Regions from separate parts of the Novosphingobium sp. PP1Y genome, predicted to be linked through region 3. Evidence: predicted binding sites of a transcription regulator. Region 3 holds the regulator's gene; each other region holds the start of a gene.
What was found. The regulator LexA, encoded in region 3, represses DNA repair genes until DNA is damaged. The targets are predictions, from matches to a motif close to GTTCCNCNCTTGTTCT.

Region 1: the regulator LexA is predicted to act here: its motif matches at 2,315-2,330, upstream of PP1Y_RS13565 (S24 family peptidase).
Region 2: the regulator LexA is predicted to act here: its motif matches at 2,360-2,375, upstream of uvrA (excinuclease ABC subunit UvrA).
Region 4: the regulator LexA is predicted to act here: its motif matches at 2,143-2,158, upstream of PP1Y_RS21070 (ATP-dependent helicase).

What each region holds. Positions count from the first base shown of each region.
Region 1 is NC_015580.1:1,571,939-1,576,007, forward strand. It holds gene mobF (MobF family relaxase) at 1-316, shown strand, start outside; gene PP1Y_RS26005 (hypothetical protein) at 284-634, opposite strand; gene PP1Y_RS13550 (hypothetical protein) at 661-858, opposite strand; gene PP1Y_RS26360 (DUF5818 domain-containing protein) at 858-1,166, opposite strand; gene PP1Y_RS13560 (thermonuclease family protein) at 1,157-1,582, opposite strand; gene PP1Y_RS13565 (S24 family peptidase) at 1,594-2,238, opposite strand; gene PP1Y_RS13570 (IS5 family transposase) at 2,830-3,906, shown strand.
Region 2 is NC_015580.1:1,838,023-1,842,091, reverse strand. It holds gene uvrA (excinuclease ABC subunit UvrA) at 1-2,348, opposite strand, end outside; gene PP1Y_RS14845 (hypothetical protein) at 2,502-2,861, shown strand; gene PP1Y_RS14840 (UrcA family protein) at 3,367-3,744, shown strand; gene PP1Y_RS14835 (M28 family metallopeptidase) at 3,929-4,069, shown strand, end outside.
Region 3 is NC_015580.1:2,848,815-2,852,883, reverse strand. It holds gene PP1Y_RS19470 (ComEC/Rec2 family competence protein) at 1-2,136, shown strand, start outside; gene lexA (transcriptional repressor LexA) at 2,221-2,916, opposite strand; gene PP1Y_RS19460 (molybdopterin molybdotransferase MoeA) at 3,001-4,069, opposite strand, start outside.
Region 4 is NC_015580.1:3,183,417-3,187,485, forward strand. It holds gene PP1Y_RS21055 (pseudouridine synthase) at 1-818, shown strand, start outside; gene rsmD (16S rRNA (guanine(966)-N(2))-methyltransferase RsmD) at 815-1,384, shown strand; gene PP1Y_RS21065 (hypothetical protein) at 1,454-2,047, opposite strand; gene PP1Y_RS21070 (ATP-dependent helicase) at 2,195-4,069, shown strand, end outside.

The sequences.
Region 1 (4,069 bases), 1.3 Mb from region 3:
TCTGACCTCCGACCGCGGGATCGCCGTCATGGATAGCCGCGAACGCAATCTTGCCAATCAGCAGACATTTCTGGTGACGATAACCCGCCTGCGCGATGGTCTGACCCTGTTTGTCGACAATGCGGGCAAGCTCGAAGCAGCTGTTGAGCGCAATCCGGGAATGAAGCGCTCGGCGCTCGAAACGGTCAATCAGCTGCGCGATGCGGCAGCAACGGGCCAGGCGAAGGGCAAGGCGTCTGATCGTTCGCAAGAACCGGCTCGCGAGCCGCCCGAACTCGATCGCTCAATCACCAAGCCTTTCGAAATCGGGATCTGACACAGCGTATATCCGCATGGGTCCATATGGCACCGGTTGACTGTTAGTTCTGTTTTTGTTCTCATGGCGACCATGTCCCGAATCGCCGATGAGATCCTGTTTACGCACATCGAGGTCGCGCTTGCGGTTGCGTCCGAAGCAACGCTTGTCGGGCTCGGTGCTGACGACCCGCGAACCCAACGCAATGCTCGTGTCGATCTTGCGCGCCACCTGGTCGAACGCATGCAGGGTTTGGAGTTCGAAGGAGAGGGGAATGCCGGCAGGAGCTCTCAGCCCACTCTCTTTCCGGGCGATCTCTCGCCGATGGCCGACCAGCATTGAGATGTGGCTGAGGTAATACTGGCTTATTGCAGGCGCGTCGCGCGATCCTTCCCCATCAGCTCTGCAACGCGTTTGGCGATGGCTTTCCAAGTGGCGATACCCGCCTCGTCCTGTGCCAGCGCGAGCGCGCCGATCTGTTCGGCGACATGAAGCGGTGCATCATCGCCATGGGTCTTCAGGACCTGGTTGGCACAGGCCCAGAGTTCCCAATCGCTCAGCATCAGCCGAGACGTCCAACAAGGCCGAGGAAGAACGCGATCAAACCGTAGCCCACGACACTGCCCGCCAAGAGAAGTTCAATATTGAATTTGGAGCGAGGAGGGCGGGGTTGTCCTGCTGGCCAGATCTGATCGCAGATGAGCTCGTTGAACCCGGCGCGGCGTCCGCAGACTGCCACTTCGCGTCCGAGCAACCGACGGGCTCCACGCCCGGTGTCGAGCTCCCACACCCCGCCGTCCGAATGCAGTTCAAGTCCGAAGGGGCCTTCGGAAAGACGGCCTGTCAGACAGAGTTCCGGGCCTAGCGGCATGCAGGCCCTTTCCAGTAGCGATCCCAACGCAGCACTGTGCGTGTCTGGATCATCGAGCAGGAGAGATCGGCTCCGTTCGGCAGTCGGCACCAGGCAGCCGTCCGGTTGCCGCCTGCCGAACCTTCCGACCGGCATGTCAATCTCGGTCCACGAACCACGACGTGCCCTGTCGAGATGGTCCCTCGAGGGCCGCCAAGAAGATCGACGAGCGCGTCGCGCGCTTCGATAGCCGACGCGTCGGGGCAGGGCTGGTTGGTCCTGCATGTTCCGTCCATTTCGCGCGCGGCGATCCCGGCGATGCGGACATGGGGGCCTTCGGCGCACCATATGGGCCCGTCGCCATCCCAGACATGCGTGGGTGTGCAGGTAAAGGTCTGGCCGGCAGCGACGATCGAGGCAGCGAGGAGGGCAATCATTGGCGAGCTACCTAGCGAAGCGCGCGGCCGAACCAAAGCACGCGGCCGACAATATTGATCGTCCGCTTCTCCAGTCCGCGCCAACTGGGATAGGCCGGATTGTCGCTGAGCACCGAGACCCGCTTGCCTTGCGGCTCGATTGCGACCCGCTTGACGCTGAGCATGTCGTCCATGCGCAGCACATAGATCCCGTCGCGCAGCCGCGACTGTCCATCGTTGAGATCGACCATGACTTCATCGCCGTCATGCAGCGTTGGCTCCATCGAATCCCCGTGCACGGCGATGATCGAAAGGCTTGTCGCCTTGCTTGCGGTCAGACGGCGCAGCCACTTTTCGTCGAACCCGAACTGGGCGCATTTGGATTCCATCTCTGCCAAAGCGCCGTGCCCTGCCGAGGCTTCGACATCGAGAACCGGAACATGGACCAATTCGACGACCGGGCCAGATCGCCGCTCGGGAGCGCCGAGAATCTTCTCGTCTACTCCGAAGAAGCGGGCGAGCACGGAGCGGTCCTGCTCGTCCAACTGCCGGGGACTGCCGCGACGGATGTATTGCTGGATGTAGGCCGCGTTGCGTCCAAGAAGGCGGGAGATCGAGGAGTAATTACACCCTCGTTGCTGGATCAGATCGTCCAGGGCTTTGCGTGCATCTTCCATCGCTGCGGGTCCTATCGCATTCGCCTAGGAAATTCGATCCTAGACTCTAGGAAGCCTTCCTAATAAGAACATAACAAGAACACAAGCGGAAAGCGAGTCGAATGTGATGGAGCTCCTGGACCAGATCGAAGCGTATTTGGCGCGTACCGGAATGCGCGCGAGCACATTTGGGAGGGCTGCGGTAGCTGATCCTAGGTTCGTCCAGGACCTTCGCGAAGGACGCCGACCGAGGCAGCAAACGAGGCGTCGCATCAATGATTTCATTTCGGATGATCGTTAAGGCCAGATCTAATGCAAAGTTCTTTATTTGTGGACGCAAATTGGAAAATATATAATTTTAATTCAACCCTATAGGTAACAACAATACTATAATATATATCCACAATATATAGATATTCTTTGAAATTTGTGTATTAAATATTTTGTGAATCATGAACATATTAATAATTTTCGGCAGATAGAATTTGATTCTCTCTTATATATTATGAAATTAATCAGATATCTGTAGTTGTGTCGAGAACTGGGCACCTCCAAAAACCCCTCGCAAATCGAGGCCTGATCTGATTCACTTGCCGCTGGAAGGAAGCGGGGATGCGGCAGGCGGGGTTGTTCGGGCTATCGGATCATTTGAAGCGGTTGTCGGCGCATGGCGATCCGCTGGAGGTACTGGGCCGGGTGGTGGATTTCGAGGCGTTCCGACCAACGCTCGATGCGGCGCTGGGCTATTCGGACGGGGCGAAGGGCGGACGTCCGCCCTATGACCCGGTGACGATGCTCAAGGTGCTGGTCTTGGCAGCGCAGAACAATGTGAGCGATGCGCGAATGGAGTATCTGATCCGCGATCGGCTGAGCTGGCTGCGTTTCCTGGGCTTCGACCTTGGCGCACCGACGCCCGATGCCAACACCATCCGGCTGTTCCGGGAGCGGCTGACCCAGGCGGGCGCTCTGGATATGCTGTTCGCTGATTTCGACCGGCAGCTCAAGGAACGGGGCTATCTGCCGATGGGCGGGCAGATCGTCGATGCGACATTGGTGGCCGCGCCCAAGCAGCGCAACACCGATGCCGAGAAGGCTGCGATCAAGGATGGCAAGGCGGCCAGCGAGATTTGGCCCGAGGAACCGGCCAAGGCGGCGCAAAAGGACACCGATGCCCGCTGGACGCTGAAGTTCGCCAAGGCGAGACCCACAGCTGATGGCAGGCCGCAGCCGGACATTGCGATCCCCAGCTTCGGCTACAAGAGCAGCGTGTCGATCTGCCGCGCCTTCGGCTTCATACGCAAGGGCAAGACCACCGATGGCGCCCGCTACGACGGGCGGATGCTGCGGGACGTGGTGACGAAGGACAACACCGCCTCCGATGTCTGGGCCGATACCGCCTATCGCAGCCAGGCCAATGAGAAATGGCTGAAAGCGCAAGGCCGGGTCAGCCGCATCCATCGCCGCAAGCCCAAAGGAAGACCGATGCCCGAGCATATCCGGCGCGGCAACGCCACCAAATCGAAGGTCCGCGCCCGCGTCGAGCATGTGTTCGCGCACCAGAAGGCGGTCATGGGCCTGTTCATCCGCACCATCGGCATCAAGCGCGCCGAGGCCAGGATCACGCTGGCCAACCTCGCCTACAATATGCACCGCCTGATCTTCCACGAACGACGGGCCGCGATGGGATGAGTCCGCTCAAAATCCCCGAAAACGCCGAAAAACGAAGGCACAAAGCGGCGAAATAACGCCAATCCAGGCCGGCCATGCCCCAATCCGATCAATCCATCAGGTTGATGGAGGTGCCCAACTCTCTTGCAGTGAACGTTGCGGTTCGATACCGTCCTGCCTACTT
Region 2 (4,069 bases), 1.0 Mb from region 3:
TAAACGTCGGGCAGGAAGTGCATCTCGATCTTGATCAGGCCGTCGCCCTGGCACGCCTCGCACCGGCCGCCCTTGACGTTGAAGCTGAAGCGCCCGGGCTTGTAGCCGCGCGCCTCCGATTCCGGCAGGCCGGCGAACCAGTCGCGGATCTGGGTGAAGGCGCCGGTGTAGGTCGCCGGGTTGGAGCGCGGGGTGCGACCGATCGGGGACTGGTCGATCTCGATCACCTTGTCGCACATCTCCAGCCCGGTCACCCGGTCGTGCGGGCCCGCGATCATGCGCGCGCCGTTCAGCGTGCGCGCGGCGGCGGCGTGGAGCGTATCGAGCGTGAGGCTGGACTTGCCCGAGCCGGAAACCCCGGTGACGCAGCAGAAAGTGCCCAGCGGGAACTTCGCGGTGACGCCGGTGAGGTTGTTGGCCCGCGCGTTCTCCACCGTGACGAAGTGGCCGTTGCCCTTGCGGCGGGTCTGCGGCACCTCGATCCTGCGCGCGCCGGTGAGGTACTGGGCGGTGAGGCTCTGCTTGCTCTTGAGCACCTGCTTGAGGGTGCCTTCGGCCACCACCTCGCCGCCGTGGACGCCCGCGCCGGGGCCGAGGTCCACCACGTGGTCGGCCGCGCGGATCGCGTCCTCGTCATGCTCGACGACGATGACCGTGTTGCCAAGGTCGCGCAGGCGCTTGAGGGTTTCCAGCAGGCGGTCGTTGTCGCGCTGGTGCAGGCCGATGCTCGGCTCGTCCAGCACGTAGAGCACGCCCGAGAGGCCCGAGCCGATCTGGCTGGCGAGGCGGATGCGCTGGCTCTCCCCGCCCGACAGCGTGCCCGAGGTGCGGTCGAGGTTGAGGTAGTCGAGCCCGACGTTGTTGAGGAAGCCGAGGCGCTCGTTGATCTCTTTCAGGATGGCGCGGGCGATCTGCTGCTGCTGGTCGGTGAGCTTGCCTTCCAGTTCGCCGAACCACGCGAAGGCGTCCGCCACCGAAAGCCGCGCGGCATCGGCGATGTCGCTATCGGCAATGCGCACGGACAGCGCCTCGGGCTTGAGGCGCTTGCCGTCGCAGGTCTCGCAAGGCTGGGCGGTCTGGAACTTGGCCAGTTCCTCGCGCATCCAGGCGCTGTCGGTCTGGATCATGCGGCGGTTGAGGTTGCCGATGACGCCCTCGAACGGCTTGTTGACGGTGTATTCCTTGCGCCCGTCCTTGAAGGTGAGCGGAACCGGCGCGCCCGCGGTGCCGTAGAGGACGACGATCTTCACCTCGTCGGGCAGGTCCTGCCAGGGCGTGGTGAGGTCGAAGCCGAAGTGCGCGGCAAGGCTGGAGAGCACCTGCATGTAGTAGGGGCTGGGCGGGTTGGACTTGGCCCAGGGCACGATCGCCCCCTGCTTGAGCGTCAGGTTCTCGTTCGGGACGACGAGCTGCGGGTCGAACAGCAGCTTCTCGCCCAGGCCGTCGCAGGCCGGGCACGCGCCCTGCGGGGCGTTGAAGCTGAACAGGCGCGGCTCGATCTCCTCGATGGTGAAGCCGCTGACCGGGCAGGCGAACTTCTCGGAAAAGACGATGCGGTTGGGCGGCAGGCCCGCGCCCTTGAGGTTGCGTCCCTGCGCTTCCTCTTCCTCGCGGCCCGGGACGTTGCCGTCCGCAAGGTCGACATAGGCGAGCCCGTCGGCCAGCTTGAGCGCCTGCTCGAAACTGTCGGCAAGGCGCGTCTGGATGCCCTCCTTCACGGCGATGCGGTCGACCACCACCTCGATGTCGTGCTTGTACTTCTTGTCGAGCGCGGGGGCGTCCTCGATCGCATGCATCTCGCCGTCGATGCGCACGCGGGTGTAGCCCGCCTTCTGCCACTCGGCCAGTTCCTTGCGGTATTCGCCCTTGCGGCCGCGCACGACGGGGGCAAGCAGGTAGAGGCGCGTGCCTTGCGGCAGGGCCATGACCCGGTCGACCATGTTGGACACCGTCTGCGCCTCGATCGGCAGGCCGGTGGCGGGCGAGTAGGGAATGCCCACGCGCGCCCACAGCAGGCGCATGTAGTCCCAGATCTCGGTCACCGTCGCCACCGTGGAACGCGGGTTGCGGCTGGTGGTCTTCTGCTCGATCGAGATCGCGGGAGAAAGCCCGTCGATATGCTCGACATCGGGCTTCTGCATCATCTCGAGGAACTGGCGGGCATAGGCGCTCAGGCTCTCGACATAGCGGCGCTGGCCCTCGGCATAGATCGTGTCGAACGCCAGGCTCGACTTGCCCGAGCCCGAAAGGCCGGTGATGACGATCAGCTTCTCACGCGGGAGCGCAATGTCGAAGCCCTTGAGGTTGTGCTCGCGCGCGCCGCGCACGGTAATGTGAGAGAGACTCATGGGGAGCGTGTGTTCCAGATTTGTTCGCGTCGATCAAGCGGCGGGGTGACTTGCCCGCAAGATGGGATGCAAACGGTTTATCGCAATGGCTTTGCATCGCCCCGGACGAATTGGCAAAATGCGCGCAGGGTTCAGGTGAAGGTCTAAAAGATCATGCAGCGTTTTGGTTTCCTGTGCGCAGCGGCGCTGGCCGCGGCGACATTGTCCGGTCCGGTCCATGCGGACGATCCGTACGAGAAACTGACGCCCGAGGAACTCGCCCGCGACAAGGCGACGATCCGCCGCCTCAACCGCGAACAGCTCGACTACGTGCGCAAGCGCGACGCGCAATATGCCAAGGGCTGGCGCGCCTACGACGACGCCCGGCGCTCGCCTGACTATGGCGAAAGCCGCTATGCCCGGCAGATGCGCGACTACGAGGCCGACCGCCGCGACTACGAGCGCGCGATGGCCGACTGGCGCGAAGACGTCGCCGCCTGCCGCGCCGGCTACTACTCACGCTGCCGCCGCTGAGGCGGGCGAGTCCCCGGGCTGACTTGCGCCCGGCTGCATCTTCCCTTCGAGATTGCCGCACAGGCGGAAATCCAGCTCTCGATGCGCGCTATCGCGCGTCCTGCCACAGCCCAGCTTTCCCCGCGCCGGCGAATTCCCGGTTTACACGCTGGCGCCCTGTCGCACGCAGGATGCAAGCGAACAAACTCTTGAGTCGCCCCCTTCCCCAATACTGCGAATGCGCGTAAAAATGTCGCCGGACACCAAGAAGACGAGTCGAATTTTACAAGTAATGGTAACTCCAAGTAATTTTATTTCCGACAGCACTTCAATACCGGGGTGAGTCGAGGGGTTTCTGAATTCTGTAAATCATTTCAGCGTCGTAGTGAGGATATCTCGCGGCGCTCAGGTCTTGTCGGGCATCTTGCCACATCTACCGATTCCGGGTCGCCTGGAACTTCTCGAGCCGCAGGTTGCAGAGCCTGACGGTCCTTGCCCTGCGCCTCATATCGTCAGGAGACGAACCATGAAGAGAATCCATGCCGCCATCCTCGCCGCGACAATGTTCGCCATCGCAACTCCTTCGCTTGCCGACGTCGTGGTGAAGGACACCGCCTGGTCCAGCCTTCCCCATCGCGAAGTGCGTTTCAATGACCTCAACCTCGACACCCCCCAGGGCATCGACAAGCTCAATGTGCGCATTTCCGCTGCCGTAAGGACGGTCTGCGGCCAGCCCGATGCCCGTATCCCGCGTGAAGTTGCCATGACCCACACCTGCCGCGACCAGTCGCTGCAACGCGCCTTTGCCGATCGCGATTCGATCCTGGCCGCGCGCCTTGCCGCCCGGGACGATCCGAGTCGGCTCGCCGCGCTCGATACATCGATCGCCATTGCGGCCCGCTGAGGAACGGGCGCCGAAGGACCGCCCACCCCCTTCACACCGGACGGTCGACTGAACCGGAAGGCAGGGAACGCTCGCACGCTCCCTGCCTTCGGTCACCCCGTGAGGCAAGCATCGGGCTGCGCAGGCCTGGCGGTCCTGCCTGCCCGATGCTTGCCTCACGGGGCGGCTAACCTAAGATGGGGGCATGAGAAAACTTCCCCCCGTTCTCGCCGCAGCCCTGCTGGCTGCCAGTTCCCACCCTGCCCTTGCCAAGGTCTCGGTCGATGCCGACCGGATCGCGGCCGACGTCAAGACGCTTGCCTCCGATACTTTCGAAGGCCGCGCG
Region 3 (4,069 bases):
GGGGGCGCTGCATTGCAGCATCGGCCATGGAACAGCAAGAGCGAGTTGTCGAGGGTTTTGGCGGGCCTGGAGCGATTTCTTTCTGTTGCTGGCTTCGATCGCGGGCCTTGGCTGGTCGTCTCATTCGGCGCGGGAATCGCGGCGTGGTTCGGCCTTCCCGGACCGTTCCATTGGGCCGGATGTGTCGTCGGAAGCAGTGCCATGGCAGCTTTCGCGGCGTGGATCTGGCCGGATCGTGAGCGCTTTCCCCACATGCGAGTGGCAGCCTGCGCAGTTTTTCTCATGTTTCTCGCCGGTTGCCTGACGGTGTGGAGCAAATCGGCGCTGGTGGGACAGGACGCAATCGATCGCCCGGTCTCGGGAATGTTCCTTGGAAAAGTGCTAGGTGTTGAAGAACAGCCCGCCGAACAGCGGGTCAGATGGATCGTCGCAACGCGGGAACCGGGCTCGGGGCGGTCGATAAAGGTTCGGCTTAATGTTCCCGACGATCTGGGCGTTGCATCCGTTTCGTCAGGGGCGGTGATTCGCTTTGAGGCGCGGTTGATGCCGCCGGCTCCGCCGATGTTTCCAGGTGGGTATAATTTTGCGCGCACCGCGTGGTTCTCCGGCCTTGCTGCAAGTGGGAGCGTCAACGGCAAAGTCGAGATCCTCAGGTTGGGCGGCAAGGGCGATATGCTCGAATCTACGCGTAGCGCGCTTTCCCGACATGTCCGTGCGCGGATGAGCGGTCCGGAAAGCGGGATTGCCGCGGCTCTGGCGAGCGGGGACCGCGGAGGCATTGCAGAGAACGATGCGCAGGCGATGCGCGATGCTGGTCTTGCGCATCTCCTGGCGATCAGCGGTCTTCACGTCAGCGCGGTAATCGGGGCTGCCTATTTTCTCTCGTTGCGGTTGCTCGCGCTTTCGCCCGCGCTGGCCTTGCGGTTCCGGCTCCCGGTGGTGGCGGCGCTGTGCGGTGCTCTGTCCGGGATTGCCTATACCCTGTTGACGGGCTCGCAAGTGCCGACGGTCCGTTCCTGCATCGGGGCGATGCTCGTGCTTGTCGCGCTGGCGCTGGGGCGCGAGGCAATCTCGCTTCGGCTTCTGGCTGTCGCCGGGTTCGCGGTCCTGCTGCTCTGGCCCGAATCGCTGACAGGGCCAAGCTTCCAGATGAGCTTTGCGGCCGTACTTGCGATTGTGGCGCTGGCGACCAGCGGGCCGGTTCGCCGGTTCCTGGCACCGCGAGAGGAATCGTGGCTTTCGCGGCTTATGCGGCAAGCAGCAATGCTGTTCGTAACGGGCTTCGTCATCGAACTCGTCCTCATGCCGATCGGCTTCTACCATTTCCATCGCGCCGGAGCTTATGGTGCGCTGGCCAATGTGCTTGCCATCCCGCTCACGACTTTCGCGGTCATGCCCTGCATTGCCCTCGCGCTGCTGTGCGACATTGTGGGACTGGGCGGGCCGTTCTGGTGGCTGGCGGGGCAGTTCATCGACCTACTGCTGGGCCTCGCGCACACGATCAGTGCGCTGCCCGGCGCCGTTTCGGTTTTGCCTGCCATGGGGACGGGCGGCTTCCTTCTGTTCGTAACCGGCGGCCTGTGGCTGGGCCTGTGGAGCGGGCGCGTGCGGCTGCTGGGACTGGTGCCAGCCTGTTTCGGTATCGTCTGGCTCATCCTGCTCGAGCCGCCGGACATTCTCGTGACCGGCGATGGCCGTCATGTCGGACTGCTCGACGATAGCGGCGATGGGCTCGTCACCTTGCGCGACACCGGCAGCGATTATGTGCGCGACAATCTTCGCGAATTCGCAGGGATCGAAGGCGAATTGACGCCGCTCGCATCGTGGCCGGGTTCGAGATGCAATCGCGACTTCTGTTCGGTACGGATCGATCGAGCCGGTCGATCGTGGGACTTGCTGATCGCCAGAGGCCGCGACCAGGTGCCCGAGCGGTCGCTGGCAGCGGCCTGCGACAAGGCCGATATCGTCATTGCCGACCGCTGGCTGCCATGGAGCTGCAAGCCGCGCTGGCTCAAGGCCGACCGGACCATGCTGGACAGGACCGGCGGGCTTGCCATCAGGCTGCGCGGCAGATCCGTCGAAACCGTGGCGGCAGGGCAGGGCCGCCATGGCTGGTGGAAACCGCGCGGGCCGTGATTTCGGCCCTGTCCGGAGAGTACGCCTTCCTGAAAGTACGCCTCCCGGAGAGCGCGCCTGAAGGTTACGCTTTCCGGGGCAAGCTCAGTGATAGCGGCGCAGCAGCCCTGCGAGCTTGCCTTGAACCTCGATCTCGTCAGGGCCGTAGATCTGCGGTTCGTATGCGGCATTGGCGGGCACGAGGCGAACCATGCCGCCATCGCGCTGGAGATACTTGAGCGTCGCTTCCTCGCCACGAACCAGGGCGACGACGATTTCGCCGTCGCGTGCGGTGTTGGTGCGACGGATCAGGGCAAAGTCGCCGTCGAGAATGCCGGCCTCGACCATCGAATCGCCCGAAACCTCAAGCGCGTAGTGTTCGCCCGAGCCGAGCAGGGCTGCCGGAACCGGAAGCATCGACTGTCCTTCGAGCGCCTCGATGGGAACACCGGCAGCGATGCGACCGTGCAGCGGAATCTCGATGACGTCGTTCGCCGGTTGGGGCGTGCGTTCGGGCTGCTTGAGCGCGGCAAGCGATTCCTTACCGGCAGGAGCGGCGGCCTTCGTCGCGGGCTTGCTGGTGACGTCTTCGGGCTGGCGCAGGATTTCCAGCGCGCGGGCGCGGTTCGGCAGGCGGCGGATGAAGCCGCGTTCCTCAAGCGCGGAAATGAGGCGGTGCACGCCCGACTTCGACTTGAGGTCGAGCGCTTCCTTCATCTCCTCGAAGCTGGGCGAGATGCCGCTTTCTTCAAGCCGGACCTGAATGAACTTGAGCAATTCATGCTGCTTGCGCGTCAACATCTTCGTTGCCTCTTTCTCTGCGTCCCCGAGCGTTGTTCTGCTTGTGAACAATGAGAGAACAATTAAGCAACAGATTCTGGAACGTCAAGCAATACCGCCGTTTTCGAGCAGGAACACCCGCACCGTGTCTCCGGGCGTGGCGGCCGGTGCATGCGCGGGACGATCGATCAGCACATTGCTGGCCGCAAGGGCGCTGAGTGCACCGCTGTCCTGCAGCGTCATGGGCACCACGCTCTCGCCGTTCCAGTAGCCGCGCAGGAATTCGCGGCGGTGGCCGATGGCCCTGAGCGGTGCGTCCAGAACGGTCGAGATCTGCATTGGCAGCGAACGGTTTGCCCCTAGCATTGCGCGCAGCATCGGCAGGACAAAGAGATAGGCGGTGACCATGCTCGAAACCGGATTGCCCGGCAGGCCGATGATGATCTGCGTGCCGCCGCTGCTGCGTTCGCGGGTGGCAACAAGGATCGGCTTGCCCGGCTTGATGGCGACGCGCCAGAAGTCGAGCCTTGCGCCCCAGCGTTCGAGAGCCGGGCGCACGAGATCGTGATCGCCTACCGAGGCTCCGCCGCTGGTGACGATCATGTCGCAATCGGCGGCCTCGTCGAAAGCGCCGATCAGCGCATCGAGCGTGTCGGTCACGGGGCCGATTCGCTGCGCCTCGACCGGCAGGGCGCCAACCAGCGAGACCAGCATGGCGCCGTTGCTCGCGGGGATCTGGTGCGCAGGGCAGGTCTCCGGATCGGCGGCCAGTTCATCGCCGCTGTCGATCACCGCGACTTTCGGCATGCGGCGCACCGGCAGGTGGCGATGACCCGCGGAGAGGGCCAGCGCGATATGCGCCGGGCCGATGCGGACTCCTTCGCCCAGCACTTCTTGCCCTGCCGTGAAATCCATTCCGCAAGGGCGGATGTGCTTGTGCGGCGGTTCGGGCAGATCGCCGCTGAGGGTAATGAGGTTGCCTTCCCGCCCAAGGTCTTCCTGCAGGATCACGACGCCGGCATCGGCGGGCATGATCGCGCCGGTCGAGATCCGCACGGCCTCGCCCTTTTGCAGCGTGCCGGTAAAGGGGTGGCCTGCGGCGCTTTCACCGATCACCTGCCATGGCCCGGTGAGGTCGCCTTCGATCATTGCATAGCCGTCCATCGCGGAGAGA
Region 4 (4,069 bases), 330 kb from region 3:
ATGCGCCGCGCAAGCCTCGTGTCCCGCGCCCGGCCGCACCGCCGACGCCCCGCGATCCCTCGCTGCCCGAGCGCGAGGGCGAACGGATCGCCAAGCTGCTCGCCCGCGCTGGCGTCGCCAGCCGCCGCGAAGCGGAACGCATGATCGCCGAGGGCCGCGTCAAGCTGGGCGACGAGCCGATTACCGCGCCCTCGACCGTCCTGAAGGATCTGCGCGGCGTAACCGTCGACGGCCAGCCGGTGAAGGCACCCGAGGCGACCCGCCTGTTCGTCTTCCACAAGCCTGCCGGACTGCTGACCGCCGAACGCGATCCCGCCGGCCGCCCGACGATCTACAATGCCCTGCGCAATGCCCTGCCTGCCGGCAGCGGCCGGGTCATGCCGATCGGCCGACTTGACCTCAACACCGAGGGCCTGCTGCTGCTGACCAACGACGGCGAGTTCAAGCGCCAGCTGGAACTGCCCGCCAACGGCGTCCCGCGCACCTACCGCGCCCGCGCTTTCGGCGATATCACGCAGGCCCAGCTCGAGGACCTGATCGACGGCATCGAGATCGACGGCATCCAATACGGCAAGATCGACGCGAATATGGAGCGTCGGACGGGGCGCAACCAGTGGATCGAAATGACCCTGACCGAGGGCAAGAACCGCGAAGTGCGCCGCGTGCTGGAACATCTCGGCCTGAAGGTCAGCCGCCTGCTGCGCATTTCCTACGGCCCCTTCGTGCTGGGCGACCTGCCCAAGGGCACGGTCGGAGAAGTTTCGCAGCGCGATCTCGAGACCTTCCGCCGCTCCCTCGGCAAGGGCAAAGGCGAATGAAGGGCACAAGTACCGGCCTGCGAATCGTTGCCGGCGCTTGGCGCGGGCGCAAGCTGGCTACGCCCGAAGGTGACGCGACGCGTCCGACCGCCGACCGCACCCGCGAGACGTTGTTCTCGATGCTGACGAGCCGCCTCGGCACGTTCGAAGGGCTGAAGGTCGCCGACCTGTTCGCAGGCTCCGGCGCGCTCGGCCTCGAAGCCCTGTCGCGCGGCGCAGCGCATTGCCTCTTCGTCGATCAGGACGCTGCCGCGATCCGCGCCATCCGTCGCAACATCGCCAACCTGCAGGCCCAGTCGCAATGCGACGTTCGGGCCTGCTCGGCACTCTCGCTGGGTCCGGCGAAGGAGCCGCTCGACCTCGTGCTGCTCGATCCGCCTTACGATACCGGAGCCGGTGCGGTCGCCGTGGACAAGCTCACGCGACTCGGCTGGATCGGGGAAACCACCTGGGTGAGCCTGGAGACGGCGCGCGGCGAGGACGTTGCGATCCGCGGGTTCGAAACCGACGCCGTACGCGATGTCGGCAAGGCACGGCTCCAAATCCTGCGCCGCATCGAATCCTGATATTGCGCCGATATGAAGTGGGCCCCGCCACGCGGCGGGACCCTTTTCGTACTCAAAAAACCGGGGCCGTTACTTGCCTCCGGGATTGCGGCAGCTGTCCTGCACGGTCTTGCTGCAGACCGGATAATCCTTGTTCATCGCAGAGGCAGGCGGCGGCGTCAGCGCCCCCTTGTAGGGGCCGCCCTGATAGCTTTCGTCCGCAGGCATCGCGGGGCGCACGGCCTGTTCGGCCGCTTGCGGCGCAGGCACCCCGGCAGTCGGCATGCCCTCGCCGGGTGGATTCGCCTGTGTTGCAGGGGTTGTGGGAGTTTCGCCGTTGAGCTGCTGGATGATCGACGCCCACGCGGTTTCACGCTGCTGCGGGCTCATCTTGTAGACCTGTCCGCGCTGGTCGGGCGTCAGGGCCCAGTACCCTTCCTGCCGCTCGGGAACGAGCGTCCAGTAATAGCCCTTGTACTCGTCCGGCCAGGCATCGTACTCGGCCTGACGGTCTGCCGGCCAGCCGTCGTACATGGCCTGCTGCTCCGGCGTCAGCGTTACCGGCGCCGCCGAGGCGACTCGCGCCGGATCGGCGGCTGCAGGCGGCGCGTTCTGGGCCAGTAGCGCACCGGGCAAGGCCGCCAGAGCAAGCGCCGATCCGCCTGCGAGAATCGATTTTCGCATGGTCTCTCTCCACTGTGTATCCGTTGCCGGACCGACGTTTCACGCCCGGGAATGTTCCATGCATGCGGCAAAGCGGCCTTGCGCCGCGATGTTCCGTTCCCTAGTTGTTCACGTGTGAACAGCCTGCAAGATACCTCGCCCAGCGGCATGCCTGCCGCCAGCAACGATCCCCTGATCGACGGCCTCAACGCGCCCCAGAAGGAGGCCGTGCTGACCACCGAAGGGCCGGTCCTGATGCTGGCAGGCGCAGGCACGGGCAAGACCGCCGCCCTTACCCGGCGTCTTGCCAACATCATCCGCAATCGCCTTGCATGGCCAAGCGAAGTGCTGTGCGTCACTTTCACCAACAAGGCCGCGCGCGAAATGCGCGACCGGGTCGGCCAGCTCGTCGGCCCCGCGGTCGAGGGCATGCCGTGGCTCGGCACCTTCCACGCCATCGCTGCCAGGATGCTGCGCCGCCATGCCGAACTGGTGGGGCTGCAACCCAACTACACGATCATCGACACCGACGATCAGCTGCGCCTGCTCAAGCAGCTCATCCAGGCCGAAGGCGTCGATGAAAAGCGCTTCCCCGCCCGCCAGCTTGCCGGGTGCATCGATCGCTGGAAGAACCGCGGGCTGAATCCGCAGGATCTCGATGCAGCGGAGAACGAAGCCTATGCCAACGGCCGCGGCCAGAAGTTCTACAGCCTCTACCAGGACCGCCTGAAGACGCTGAACGCCTGCGACTTCGGTGACCTGCTGCTGCACATGCTCAACATCCTGCGCACCCATCGCGAGGTGCTGGAGCAGTACCAGCAGCGCTTCAAGTACGTCATGGTGGACGAATATCAGGACACCAACCAGGTCCAGTACCTGTGGCTGCGCCTGATCGCGCAGGGCCGCCAGAACATTTGCGTGGTGGGTGACGACGACCAGTCGATCTATTCATGGCGCGGCGCAGAAGTCGCCAATATCCTGCGCTTCGAAAAGGATTTTCCCGGCGCGAAAGTGATCCGGCTCGAACAGAACTACCGCTCGACGCCCGAGATCCTTGCCGCTGCCTCGGGCCTCATCAACGAGAACAGCCAGCGCCTCGGCAAGACCTTGTGGACCGAGCGCCACCCCGGGGACAAGGTGCGCGTGATCGGCGTCTGGGATGCACCGGAAGAAGCGCGCCGCGTGGGCGACGAGATCGAGCGGCTCGAGCGCGAGGGCGCCCCGCTGGACCAGATGGCCATTCTCGTGCGCGCGCAGTACCAGACGCGCGAGTTCGAAGACCGCTTCATCTCGATCGGCCTCAAGTACCGGATCGTCGGCGGTTTCCGTTTTTACGAACGCGCCGAAATCCGCGATGCGCTGGCCTACCTGCGCGTTATCGCCCAGCCCGCCGACGACCTCGCTTTCGAGCGCATCTACAATGCCCCGAAGCGCGGACTTGGCGCCAAGGCGCTGGAGAAGCTGCACCAGCTCGCGCGCCGCCAGGGCATCCCTCTTGCCGCGGCCGCCATCGAAATCGTCGATACCGACGAACTGCCCGCCCGTGCGCGCAACACTTTCCTGTCGCTGATGCGCGACTTCGCCCGGTGGCGCGATCTGGAGAAGACGGAGAACCCGGCGGACCTGATGCGCACCGTTCTCGACGAAAGCGGCTATACCGACGCGCTGCAGGCCGAGCGGACAGCCGAAGCCTCCGGACGGCTGGAAAACCTTGTCGAGCTTGCCCGCGCCATGGAAGAGTACGAAAGCCTCGGCGACTTCCTCGAGCATGTCAGCCTCGTCATGGACAACGACGCGGCCAGCGACGAGGAAAAGGTCACGATCATGACCATGCACGCCGCCAAGGGCCTGGAATTCGACCACGTATTCCTGCCTGGCTGGGAGGAAGGCGTGTTTCCCTCGCAGCGTTCGCTGGACGAAGGCGGCCTTGCCAGCCTCGAGGAAGAGCGCCGCCTTGCCTATGTCGCGATCACCCGGGCGCGCCGCAAGTGCACCATCCTCCACGCCGCCAACCGCCGCATCTACGGCCAGTGGACCAGCTCG